2 regions of the Rhizobium sp. CECT 9324 genome follow, and region 1 is predicted to be linked to the other one. Evidence: riboswitches for the same ligand, from Rfam matches in the RefSeq annotation. Region 1 holds a riboswitch; the other holds the start of a gene.
What was found. A riboswitch is a leader RNA that binds a small molecule or an ion and turns the genes downstream of it on or off. The one in region 1 is predicted to bind S-adenosylmethionine.
Positions count from the first base shown of each region.

Region 2: it holds a riboswitch for S-adenosylmethionine, as region 1 does, so the genes downstream of both, metA (homoserine O-succinyltransferase) here and LQ231_RS04910 (O-succinylhomoserine sulfhydrylase) in region 1, are expected to answer to the same signal.

Region 1 is NZ_CAKKMZ010000001.1:1,027,543-1,033,651, reverse strand. Features, by position in the region: gene LQ231_RS04930 (glycosyltransferase) at 1-389, shown strand, start outside; gene LQ231_RS04925 (VOC family protein) at 479-2,038, opposite strand; tRNA gene LQ231_RS04920 (tRNA-Gly) at 2,158-2,231, opposite strand; gene LQ231_RS04915 (2'-deoxycytidine 5'-triphosphate deaminase) at 2,299-3,396, opposite strand; SAM riboswitch at 3,470-3,548, shown strand; gene LQ231_RS04910 (O-succinylhomoserine sulfhydrylase) at 3,597-4,775, shown strand; gene apaG (Co2+/Mg2+ efflux protein ApaG) at 4,998-5,390, shown strand; gene LQ231_RS04900 (SulP family inorganic anion transporter) at 5,437-6,109, opposite strand, start outside.
Region 2 is NZ_CAKKMZ010000001.1:385,484-391,592, reverse strand. Features, by position in the region: gene LQ231_RS01820 (ABC-F family ATP-binding cassette domain-containing protein) at 1-1,415, opposite strand, end outside; gene LQ231_RS01815 (thiamine diphosphokinase) at 1,419-2,069, opposite strand; gene LQ231_RS01810 (hypothetical protein) at 2,214-2,354, opposite strand; gene LQ231_RS01805 (cold-shock protein) at 2,318-2,599, opposite strand; gene LQ231_RS01800 (MoxR family ATPase) at 3,006-3,848, shown strand; SAM riboswitch at 3,924-4,001, shown strand; gene metA (homoserine O-succinyltransferase) at 4,094-5,017, shown strand; gene LQ231_RS01790 (GNAT family N-acetyltransferase) at 5,020-5,484, shown strand; gene LQ231_RS01785 (VWA domain-containing protein) at 5,491-6,109, shown strand, end outside.

The DNA of each region.
Region 1 (6,109 bases):
TGCGGCCGCTGCCCTTTCTGGTCTTCCAGCTCTTGATCGGCGGCATGCTGATCTCGTCGCTCAGCCACCCGGCCCTGCTCAGCTTCATCGCCGTCTCGGCGCTGTCGATGCTGCAATCGCCGACACCCGACAGCTCGACCTTCACTGTGGTCATGCTGGTGATCGACATGCTCAACATATTCGGCAGCTACGCCGTGTTTTATGTCACCGGCTCGGTGCCGATGAGCCAGCGCGAGAAAAAACAGCCTGGGACGCTGCTGGCTGTATATTCCCGTCTACTGGATGGCGATCTCGCTCGCGGCCTGGAAAGCGGTCATCGAACTCCGCCTGAAGCCGTTCTACTGGAGCAAGACGCCGCATCTGCCGTCACGGGTCGCTGTCGCGAGTGACCGGATCGGCGGACATGACGCGGTTTTGGCGACGTGATCAGCTTGCGCATCGACGGGCGGGTCAATGCGTTGCACCGGAACCGACAGGTTCAGGCCTGCGCGGTGTCCGCCAGCCACTCCCGGGCGACATCGATATCGGCGGTGGCGATCGCGTGGCCCGCCGGGATGACACGATGGGTCACCTCGGCACCGGCCGAGCGCAACTGCTCTGCGAGCGGCAGCGCAAGGTCGCCGTAGGGATCATCGTTCCCGGCGACGATCAGCACGCGACTGCCGGACAGGTCGACGTCCGGCGTTTGCTCCAGCACCCGCATGGGGCGCAGAAGGACGGCCGTGGTCGCCATGCCCGGGTGAAGCAGCATGGCGGCGGCCAGCATATTGGCGCCATTCGAATAACCGACAAAGGCGAGCTTCTGCGTGTCGAGACCATAGGCAGGCACCGCGTCGTCAACAAAGGCGGACAAGGCTTCGGCTTCCGAGCGGATATCCTTCTGGTCGAAGGTAAGCTCGGAGAAACGTCGGAAGAAGCGGGCGACGCCTTCTTCGGTGGAGCGGCCGCGCAGACCGATCAGAAGCGCATCCGGGCCAAGCTTGCGGCCGAGGGGCAGCAGATCGGCCTCGTTGCCGCCCGTGCCATGCAAGAGGATCAACGTCGATCCGTCGGCCGTCTCCGGCTCGTGAACACGATGGATGAAGGGCAGATCGCGATAGATGAAACGTGGTTCGCCGGGCAGGCCGAATTGCGGCAGCATCGGCGTGATGTCGTCAGCTGCCAGCTTGAAATGCGCGGGGATGAACAGCTGTTCGCCGAGACGGTCGATCGGTTCGTCAATGTCGAAACCGGGACCATCGCTGGCCAGTTCGATCAGGCTGCCGGCGGGTTCGCGCACATACAGCGAATAGAAATATTTGCGGTCATGCACATTGATATTGCTATGGCCTTCGGCGACCAGCCTGCCAGCCTGCCGGTCGACATCGGCCTGATCGGGCAAACGCAGCGCAATGTGATCGATCATGCCCGTACCGGGAATGGCCGGCCAGAAGCCCGTGGCATCGCGGATATCGATGATCTGGCCTGAGCCGGAGATCAGACGGGTGACGGCGCCGTCGCTGCCGCTTTCGGCGAAATCGCCGTGGCGGATCAGAAAACCTGAGGTATGCGCCGGATGCTCCGACAGCAGCGTGGCGCCGCGCAGGCCGATGATGGCTTCATCCGCAGAAATGCCGGGGGCAAGCCAGGGTTTGCCGAGGATCAGGCCACTGACACCTACCAGCTTGACGATGATGCCGTCGGGATCGGTCAGGCGCAGCACCGGCTCGCCGAATTCGAGCGACGGACCCGACGCCTTGATGCCGAACTGCAGCGCCCGTGTCAGCCAGAAGCCGATGGCCGACGGCTCGATGGCAAAGGAGATCTCGCTGGGCGCGCCATGGCCGACTCGTCCGGGCGCTCCGTCCTCCCAGGCAAGGAACGAGACCAGCGAGCCGGCACTGGCCGTCGCATCGCCGTAGAACAGATGAAGCTGGGCCGCATCCTCGAAACCGCCGGTGCGTTTGACCAGCCGAAGCCCAAGAAAGCCGAGATAAAAATCGACATTCGCCTGGATCTTGCGGGTGATGGCGGTGATGTGGTGCAGGCCGCTGGTCATGGTTTCTCTCTTCGTGTCTCCATGACGTTGCATACATCAAAAAATGCAGACAGTGGAACGACTGATGCCATGGACAAAGGGTGACACAGCGTCGAGCAGAAATATGAGGGAGAGCGGACTGGAGCGGGTGAAGGGAATCGAACCCTCGTATTCAGCTTGGGAAGCTGCTGCTCTACCATTGAGCTACACCCGCGACAGGGGGAGGAATCCAACAGATCGCCGGCGCTGTCAAGCGCCGGTCTCTGGGAAACGGTGCGGCCTTACGGCAGGCGGAAGTGTTTCGAGAGCTTGAGCCCCTGCGCCTGGTAGTTGGAACCGAGGCCCGTGCCGTAGAGGCCTTCGGGGCGTTCCTGCATGTGTTCATAGACCAGGCGGCCGATGACCTGGCCGTGCTCGAGGATGAAGGGGACCTCGTGGCTGCGCACTTCGAGAACCGCGCGGCTGCCGGAGCCGCCGGCGGGCGCATGGCCGAAGCCGGGATCGAAGAAGCCAGCATAGTGGACGCGGAACTCGCCGACCAGGGGGTCGTAGGGCGTCATTTCGGCGGCATAGAGCGGCGGCACATGCACGGCTTCGTTCGACACGAGGATGTAGAACTCGTCCGGATCGAGGATCAGTTCGTCGGCGCCACGGCTGTAGAGCGGTTCCCAGAAATCGAGGACTTCATGGGCGCCCTTCAGATCGACGTCGATGACCGAGGTATGGTGCTTGCCGCGATAGCCGATCAGGCCCTGCGGGCCGGAGCCCTTGAGGTCGATCGACAGGGCAATGCCGCCGCCCGAGACATTCGGCATGTCGCTGGCGACCAGCGTGTCGGCTCTGTGCAGGTCGAGCAGTTCGCTTTCTCCGAGCAGGGCATGGCCGACGCGGAAACGGATCTGCGACAGGCGCGAGCCGCGACGGACGATGATCGGGAAGGTACGCGGCGAGATTTCGAGATAGAGCGGTCCCATGTAGCCGGCCGGCACCTTGTCGAATTCCTGGGCATAATCGACCATGACGCGGGTGAAGATATCGAGGCGGCCGGTCGAACTCTTCGGATTGGCCGAGGCCGAGATCTCGGCCGGCAGGTCGAGGCTTTCCATCAGAGGCACGATATAGACGCAGCCGGTCTCCAGCACGGCACCGTTTTCCAGATCGATCTCGTGCAGGGTCAGGCGTTCGAGCTTGTCGGCCACGGTATGGCCACGGCCCGGCATGAAGCTGGCGCGCACACGGATCGCCTTGCCGCCGAGGCGCAGATCCAGACTTGCCGGCTGGATCTGATCGTGATCCAGCATGACCTCGCTTTTCAGCCGCTCGGTGCCAAACAGCGTGCCGATGGCGCGATCCGACAATATCCCGGGTTTACTGCTCATTTTCTCTATCCTGTTTGGGGCCGACAAAACCAAACCCCGGGAATTGACGCAAGTCCAGCTTCGGCGTATGGCAAGCTTATCCCGTGGTGATTTGGCCGGTCGGCTTGCAGCCACGTTAAACAAATGGCTAAATAGACCGGGTTACTTGTAAACCGGTCCGTCTTCGCGACCGGTTTTTTTGTGTTTGAAAAGGCACTGACATGAGCAAGAACTGGCGCCCGGCAACCCAACTCGTCCATGGTGGCACACTGCGCTCGCAGTATGGCGAAACCTCGGAAGCGATCTATCTCACCCAGGGCTTCGTCTATGACAGCTCGGAAGCGGCCGAAGCCCGCTTCAAGGGCGAGACCGACGGTTTCATCTATGCGCGCTACGGCAGCCCGACCAATGACATGTTCGAAAAGCGCATGTGCATGCTGGAAGGCGCCGAAGACGCGCGCGCCACGGCATCGGGCATGGCGGCCGTTTCCGCAGCCATTCTCTGCCAGGTCAAGGCCGGCGACCATATCGTTGCCGCGCGCGCCCTGTTCGGCTCCTGCCGCTACATCATCGAGACACTGGCGCCGCGCTACGGCGTCGAGTTCACGCTGGTCGATGGCCGCGATCTCGCCAATTGGGAAGCGGCGATCCGTCCCAATACCAAGGTGATGTTCCTCGAAAGCCCGACCAATCCGACGCTGGAAGTGGTCGACATTGCCGGCGTTGCCAAACTGGCCAACCAGATCGGCGCCAAGCTGATCGTCGACAATGTGTTTGCCACGCCGCTGTTCCAGAAGCCGCTCGAACTCGGCGCGCATATCGTCGTCTATTCGGCGACCAAACATATCGACGGCCAGGGACGCTGCCTCGGTGGCGTGGTTCTGTCCGACAAGGAATGGATCACCGAGAATCTGCAGGACTATTTCCGCCATACCGGTCCTGCCATGTCGCCGTTCAACGCCTGGACGCTTTTGAAGGGCATCGAGACCCTTCCGCTGCGCGTCAAGCAGCAGACCAGCAATGCGGCCGCGATCGCCGATTTCCTCGCCGAGCAGGGCGCGATCGCCAAAGTGATCTATCCCGGTCGCGCCGACCATCCGCAGGCCGACCTTGTCGCCAAGCAGATGAGCGGCGGCTCGACGCTGGTGTGCTTCGAGATGAAGGGTGGCAAGGACGCGGCCTTCAAGCTGCAGAACGCCCTGGATATCGTCAAGATCTCCAACAATCTCGGCGATGCCAAGAGCCTGATCACCCATCCGGCAACGACGACGCACAAGAACCTGAGCGATGAGGCCCGTGCCGAACTCGGAATGTCAGGCGGCACCGTGCGTCTGTCCTGCGGCATCGAGGACACCACCGACCTGCTCGAGGATTTCGCTCAGGCCCTTAAGGGGATTTGAGACCTGCCGCGATGGCCTCGCCCCCAAGCAGGTGGGGACGTCGAACCGAAACCAAAAAAAGTCCGGCCACGCGCGCGCGCGTGACCGGGCACTTGCCCTTGACGCGGTGATATAGGCTAATATGCAATCGGCTTATTAATTCGCTCCGGACAGCAGGACCTTGCGCTGCCTTCCACGAAGACTAGTTTAATGTTGGCAATGAAGCATTCAGAAGGTTCAGGCATGTATCGCGCTCTGACACGGGACATCGAAGTCAGCGTCGAGCCTTATTATCTGGAGGAGCAGTCCGATCCGGATGACAGCCGTTATGTTTGGGGCTACCGCATCGTCATTGCCAATCACTCCGGAAAGTCCGTGCGGCTGACACATCGCTACTGGCATATCACCGACCAGAACGGCCAGGTGGACGAAGTCAGCGGCCCCGGAGTCGTGGGCGAACAACCCCGCCTCAGCCCGGGCGATACCTATGAATATTCCTCCGGCTGTCCGCTCGACACACCGTCGGGCATGATGCATGGCACTTACCGGATGGAAACCGACGACGGGGAAGCCTTTGACGTGGACATCCCTGCCTTTTCGCTCGACAGTCCCGGCATGAGCCGTACGCTCAACTGAGCGCTCGACCGCCGCGCCATGTTTGGCAACGACGGCCGCCGATTGCCTACACTTCCTTCAGACGTTCGCCGCCGTCGAGGCTGCCGATCAGGGTCGCGCTGGCCTGATTGAGGCCGACAACGTCGACGCCAATGCCATGCGCCCTGAAGCGCTGGACGACGCGATCAAGGGCAGCCACTGCGGTGATGTCCCAGAAATGCGCGTCCGACACGTCGATCACCGCCGTCATGCCGGTGGCATCCTCGATGTCGAAGGCGTCGATGAAGACATCGGCGGAGGCGAAGAAGATCTGACCGGAGACGCGGTAGGTCAGGCGATTGGCCGCGGTATCAGCTTGCTCTTCGACCTTCAGCAGGCGCGCGACCTTGAAGGTGAAGAAGACGCCGCTCAACAGCACGCCGACGAAGACACCAAGCGCCAGGTTGGCGGTGAACACCGTGACGACGACGGTCGCGACCATGACGGTGCTCGACATCTTCGGATGGATGACGACGGCGCGCAGCGACGACCAGTCGAAGGTGTCGATCGAAACCATGACCATGATGGCAACCAATGCCGCGACCGGCACTTGCGACACCCACGGCTTCAGCAGCACCATCAGCACCAACAGGAAAGCGCCGGCGAACAGCGTCGACAGGCGGCCACGGCCGCCATATTTCACATTGCTCACCGTCTGACCGATCATGCCGCAACCGGCGATACCGCCAAACAGGCTGGCT
Region 2 (6,109 bases), 640 kb from region 1:
ATCGTCGAGGTCACGGTGCGGTCGAGGAAGTCGCGGTCATGGCTGACCAGGATGACGGTGCCCGAATAACCGGCGACGATTTCCTGCAACAGGTCGAGCGTCTCGATGTCAAGGTCATTGGTCGGCTCGTCGAGGATCAAGAGGTTGGACGGCTTGGCCATGATCCGCGCCAGCATCAGCCGCGCCCGCTCGCCGCCCGACAGGTTGCGGATCGGGGTGCGTGCCTGTTCCGGCTGGAACAGGAATTCCTTCATATAGCCGGTGACATGCTTCTGCTCGCCATTGACCAGCAGGTTCTCGCCGCGGCCGTCGGTCAGGTAGTTTGCCAGCGTATCGTCCGGATTGAGATCCTCGCGCTTCTGGTCGAGCACGGCGATCTCGAGATTGGTGCCAAGCTTGATCTTGCCCGAATCCGGCTTCATCTGGCCGGTCAGCATCTTCAGCAATGTCGTCTTGCCGGCGCCGTTCGGGCCGATCAGGCCGATGCAGTCGCCGCGATGCACGCGGATCGAAAACGGCGCGACAATGGTCCGGTCGCCGTAAGCCTTGGTGATCTTGTCGGCCTCGACCACCAGCTTGCCGCTTTCGCGACCCTCGGTGGCGCCGGCCTGGATCGTGCCCTGCGGTCCCTTGTGGCCGCGATAGTCGGCGCGCAGGCTCTGCAGATTGCCGAGGCGGCGCATGTTGCGCTTGCGCCGTGCCGTGACGCCGTAGCGCAGCCAGTGCTCCTCGCGCTCGATCTGCTTGCCGAGCTTGTGCTGCTCGATCTCTTCCTCTTCCAGCACCTTGTCGCGCCATTCCTCGAAAAAGGCAAAGCCGCGCGCCAGGCGCCGCGACAGGCCGCGGTCGAGCCAGACGGTAGCGGTCGAGATCTTTTCGAGAAACCGCCGGTCATGCGAAATCACCACCAGGGCGCTGCGGCTCTTGGAGAGTTCGCCTTCCAGCCATTCGATGGTCGGCAGATCGAGATGGTTGGTCGGCTCGTCCAGCATCAGGATGTCGGGCTCGGGTGCCATGACGCGTGCAAGCGCTGCACGCCGCGCCTCGCCGCCCGACAGGCTGGCCGGATCTTCCTGGCCGGTCAGGCCGAGATGCTCGAGCAGATAGGTCACACGATACGGATCGTCGCCCGGCCCAAGACCGGCTTCGGCATAGGCCTGGACCGTGGTGTAGCTGCCGAAATCGGGGGCCTGTTCAAGGTAGCGGATCGTCGAGGACGGATGGCGGAAGACCTCGCCCGACTGCGCCTCGACCAGGCCGGCGGCGATCTTCATCAGCGTCGACTTGCCCGAACCGTTGCGGCCGACCAGGCAGATCCGGTCGCCCGGTTCGATCTGCAGATTGGCGCCGTTGAGCAAGGGTGCTCCGCCGAAGGAGAGGAATATGTCGTCGAGTTTCAGAATGGGAGGCGCCAAGGCTCAGGCTCCGGTCATGTCATGAGGGCGGGCAAGGATCACCGCGTCACCGCTTGTCAGCGAAAACCGCACGGGACCGTCCGCGACGTTGGAAATGGTGCGCGACGATCCGAAGGCAAGATCGTAGTTGGCAAGCGGATAACGGGCATTCTCGATCGTCAGGCCGGCAAGATCGGTGAGACCGAGGACGGAAAACAGCGAGCCCCTGGGCAGGTCGATCACCAGCGGCTGACGCAGCAGCGGATAGGCCTCTTCGAGACCAGAGCTCATCACCACATCGACCCCGCGCTTGGCCAGCGCCACCGCCGAGAGAAGATGCATCAGCGCATGATCGGAGCGTTCGCCGCCGAGCGCACCGGCCAGGATCAACCGTGAGGCCCCACGCGCGAGCGCCTCATCGACGGCGATCTCGCCATCGGTCGAGGCCTTGCGCGCCGGATAGGGCATGCGCTGTACGTCGGGGAAATCCTCGACGGGCAGATCGTCAGAACTGTCGAAATCGCCGACCCAGAGCTCGGGCTTGAGGCCGAGCGCCAGCGCATGGCGCATGCCGCCATCGGCCGCAATCACACGGCTTTCAGCGACCGCGGCCTTCAGCCGGTCGGTCGGTTCGACAAGCCCGCCGAGAAGGATGGTGAAAATGCGCTGCATCATGGCTCTGCCCATAACCCATCTTGGGCCAAAAGCAAAAGCCGGATCGCACGATGTCGGATCACAGGATGCCGATCACAGCATGAAAGCGCGGCAACGCAGACCGTTGCCGCGGATCGTGCTGTTCGCTTAAAGGGCCGAAATGGCTCAGCGCTTCTTGGTGCCGGAGGTTTCGGCCGTCTTCATCTGGTTGGTGAAGCTCGAGACCGGCGCGGAAGAGGCGGGCTTGTCCTTGTCCTTCTTCGGCTTTCTTACTTCGCGGTTCGAACGCTGTTGACCTTTAGCCATGGACCTTGTTCCTTCTGTATATGGGCCGGCGCCTGTTTCGGCGTCTGGCTGCGGGTGGGGTCGATATCGTCTTCGGCGACGCAACGATCGAAATTCTCGGCTTCGAAGCGCACGCGGTATTGGCGTTTGCCGCCGGTCTCGGGCAGCGTCGCGGTGATCTTGCAGACGCCCGGCGTCCGCGCCACGCGGACAGGGCCATCCTTCAGGAAGATCATGTCGCCGATTTTAAATTTATGTCCACTCATCAGGGTCTCCTCCGCGCGCCGGTGCTGCGGGTGTAGCAAAGCCGCCCGGACGCGCTGTTCGCATACCGGGGGCAGTTTCTGTTTCAAAAAGCACGCAGATCCGCCCTTGCGGCGGCTGGTGGCGACGACCGCAGGACGGTGGTCGGCTTTGTTGTGATCAAGGAAGAATAATCTGACACATCCGGCGCCGGTGATCCCGTCCCTGTGGGGGGAGACGCGCCTCAACTGGACATGTGAAACTGAAGTCCCTTCAGACTGTCAGATTTCCGCATAAATACAAGCTTTATCTTGCATGACGGGACCACCGATCCCTTACGTCGACGGCCGGCTTGCGCTTGCATGAACCGGTCCGGCTCACTAGGTTTTGCACCAGATATGGCATGGAATGGCATGGGGCAGACAGACAATGCAGTTCACCGGGACCGCCGATTATGTGGCCGACAAGGATCTGATGATCGCGGTCAATGCCGCGATTGCGCTGGAGCGGCCGTTGTTGGTCAAGGGCGAGCCCGGCACCGGCAAGACCGAACTGGCGCGCCAGGTGGCGGCAGCCCTCGGTCTCGACATGATTGAATGGAACGTCAAGTCGACGACCAAGGCGCAGCAGGGTCTCTACGAATACGATGCCGTGTCGCGGCTGCGCGACAGCCAGCTCGGCGATCCACGCGTCAATGACGTCGGCAACTACATCCGCCGCGGCAAGCTCTGGCAGGCCTTCGCCTCAGACAAGAAATGCGTGCTGCTGATCGACGAGATCGACAAGGCGGATATCGAGTTTCCCAACGACCTGCTGCAGGAACTCGACCGCATGGAATTCCATGTCTACGAGACCGGCGAACTGGTCAAAGCCAGGGTCCGGCCGATCGTCATCATCACCTCGAACAACGAGAAGGAATTGCCGGACGCATTTCTGCGTCGCTGCTTCTTCCACTATATCCGCTTTCCCGAGGCAGACACGCTCGCCCGCATTGTCGAAGTGCATTATCCGGGCATCAAGCAGACACTGGTGCGCAATGCGCTGACCCAGTTCTACGAGATCCGCGAGACGCCCGGCCTGCGCAAGAAACCGTCGACCTCGGAGGCGCTCGACTGGATCCGGCTGCTGGTTTCGGAGGATATCGATCCGGCCGACCTGCGCGGCGATCCGAAACAGGCGCTGCCGAAACTGCATGGCGCGCTGTTGAAGAACGAGCAGGACGTGCATCTCTTCGAGCGGCTCGCTTTCCTGGCGCGGCGAGAGGGGCGCTAGCGCGCACCCACTTTCACGCGCTGCGTTGCCACATGTTTTTTCGTTGATTTGCAGGCATGACAGGCGTAAACAGCGCGGGTGTTTCGTGGTGATTTGGCCGGCCGGCTTGCAGCCACGTAAAATAAGTCGCTAAAGGGCCGAGGCAAGTTCCAAGACTTTCCGAGGACCGGTAGCGATATGCAAAGCTGCCGGTATTTTTGTTTTGGCGGTCAAGCACCGTCGCGACACGGAAAGTTGAGAGCAAGATGCCGATCAGGATTCCCGATACACTGCCCGCCTTTGAGACCCTCGTGCATGAGGGCGTGCGGGTGATGACCGAAACGGTGGCCGTCCGCCAGGACATCCGCCCGCTGCAGATCGGCCTGCTCAATCTCATGCCGAACAAGATCAAGACCGAGCTGCAATTTGCCCGCCTGATCGGCGCCTCGCCGCTGCAGGTCGAGCTGACCCTCGTGCGCGTCGGCGGCCACAAGGCGAAGAATACGTCCGAAGAGCATCTCCTGTCCTTTTACCAGACCTGGGACGAGGTGAAGGAGCGCAAGTTCGACGGCTTCATCGTCACCGGCGCGCCGGTCGAGACCATGCCCTATGAGGACGTGACCTACTGGGACGAGATGGCGCAGATCTTCGACTGGACCGAGACGCATGTGCATTCGTCGATGAATGTCTGCTGGGGCGCGATGGCGGCGATCCATCATTTTCACAAGGTTCTGAAGCACCCGCTGAAGGAAAAGGCGTTCGGCGTCTACCGCCATCGCAACCTCGCGCCATCCTCGGTGTTCCTGAACGGCTTTTCGGATGATTTCCAGGTTCCGGTGTCACGCTGGACGGAAGTCCGCCGTGCCGACATCGAGAGGGAAAAGAGCCTGAACATCCTGCTCGAATCCGACGAAATGGGCGTCTGCCTGGTGCAGGAAGATCGCGCCAAGCGTCTCTATATGTTCAACCACGTCGAATATGATTCCACCTCGCTGGCGGATGAATATTTCCGCGACGTCAATGCCGGCATCCCGATCAAGATGCCGCACAACTATTTCCCGCATAACGACGACACGCTGGCGCCGCTCAATCGCTGGCGCGGCCATGCGCATCTGTTATTCGGCAACTGGATCAACGAGATCTACCAGACGACACCCTATGATCTGGACGAGATCGGCAAGGATTTGTAGCCATGGCCAATGCAGACGCAGCACCGGTGGACATCCGACCGCTCACCGCAGCCGACGAGGCCGACTGGCGGCGTCTGTGGAAGGCTTATCTGGCCTTCTATGAGACCGAACTGCCGGAGGAGATCTACCAGGCGACCTTTGCCCGGCTGATCTCCGGCGATGCCGGCGAATATCGCGGGCTGCTGGCATGGGTCGGCGGCAGGCCCGTCGGCCTTGCCCATATCCTCTTTCATCGCTCCTGCTGGCATATCGACAACATCTGCTATCTGCAGGACCTCTATGCCGACCCGGACATTCGCGGCAAAGGCATCGGTCGGGCATTGATCGAGGCGGTCTATCGGGTTGCCGAAGGGGAAAATGCCAGGGAGGTCTACTGGATGACCCAGGAATTCAATGGGACAGCCCGCAAGCTTTATGACAGGATCGCCGACAAGACGCCCTTCATCATCTACCAGAAGAACCTCTGAACGCCGATGTTCCTGCCTTTCTTCCTGCGGCTCAGACAAGAGAAGGTCCCGGTCACGCTGCGGGAATATCTGTCGCTGCTGGAGGGCATGCAGGCAGGGCTGGTCGACTACGATATTGATGGTTTCTATTTTCTCGCCCGCACCACGCTGGTCAAGGACGAGCGTTTCATCGACCGTTTTGACCGGGTGTTCGGCGAAATCTTCGGCGGCCTTTTATCCGCGCCGGCAGGCGACGGCGTCGAGACGGTTGCCATCCCCGACGAATGGCTGCGCCGCCTTGCCGAAAAGCACCTCTCCGACGAGGACAAGAAACTGATCGAGGCGCTCGGCGGTTTCGATGCACTGATGGAGACGCTGAGACAGCGGCTTGCCGAGCAGAAGGAGCGCCACCAGGGCGGCTCGAAATGGATCGGCACGGCCGGCACCTCGCCCTTCGGTGCCTATGGCTACAATCCGGAAGGTGTTCGCATCGGCCAGGAAGAGAGCCGCCACCGCCGTGCGGTGAAGGTCTGGGACAATCGCGAATTCCGCAATCTCGACGACAGTGTCGAACTGGGAACCCGCAATATCAAGGTCGCCTTGCGCCGGCTGCGCCGTTTCGTCCGGCAGGGGGCGGCCGAGGAAT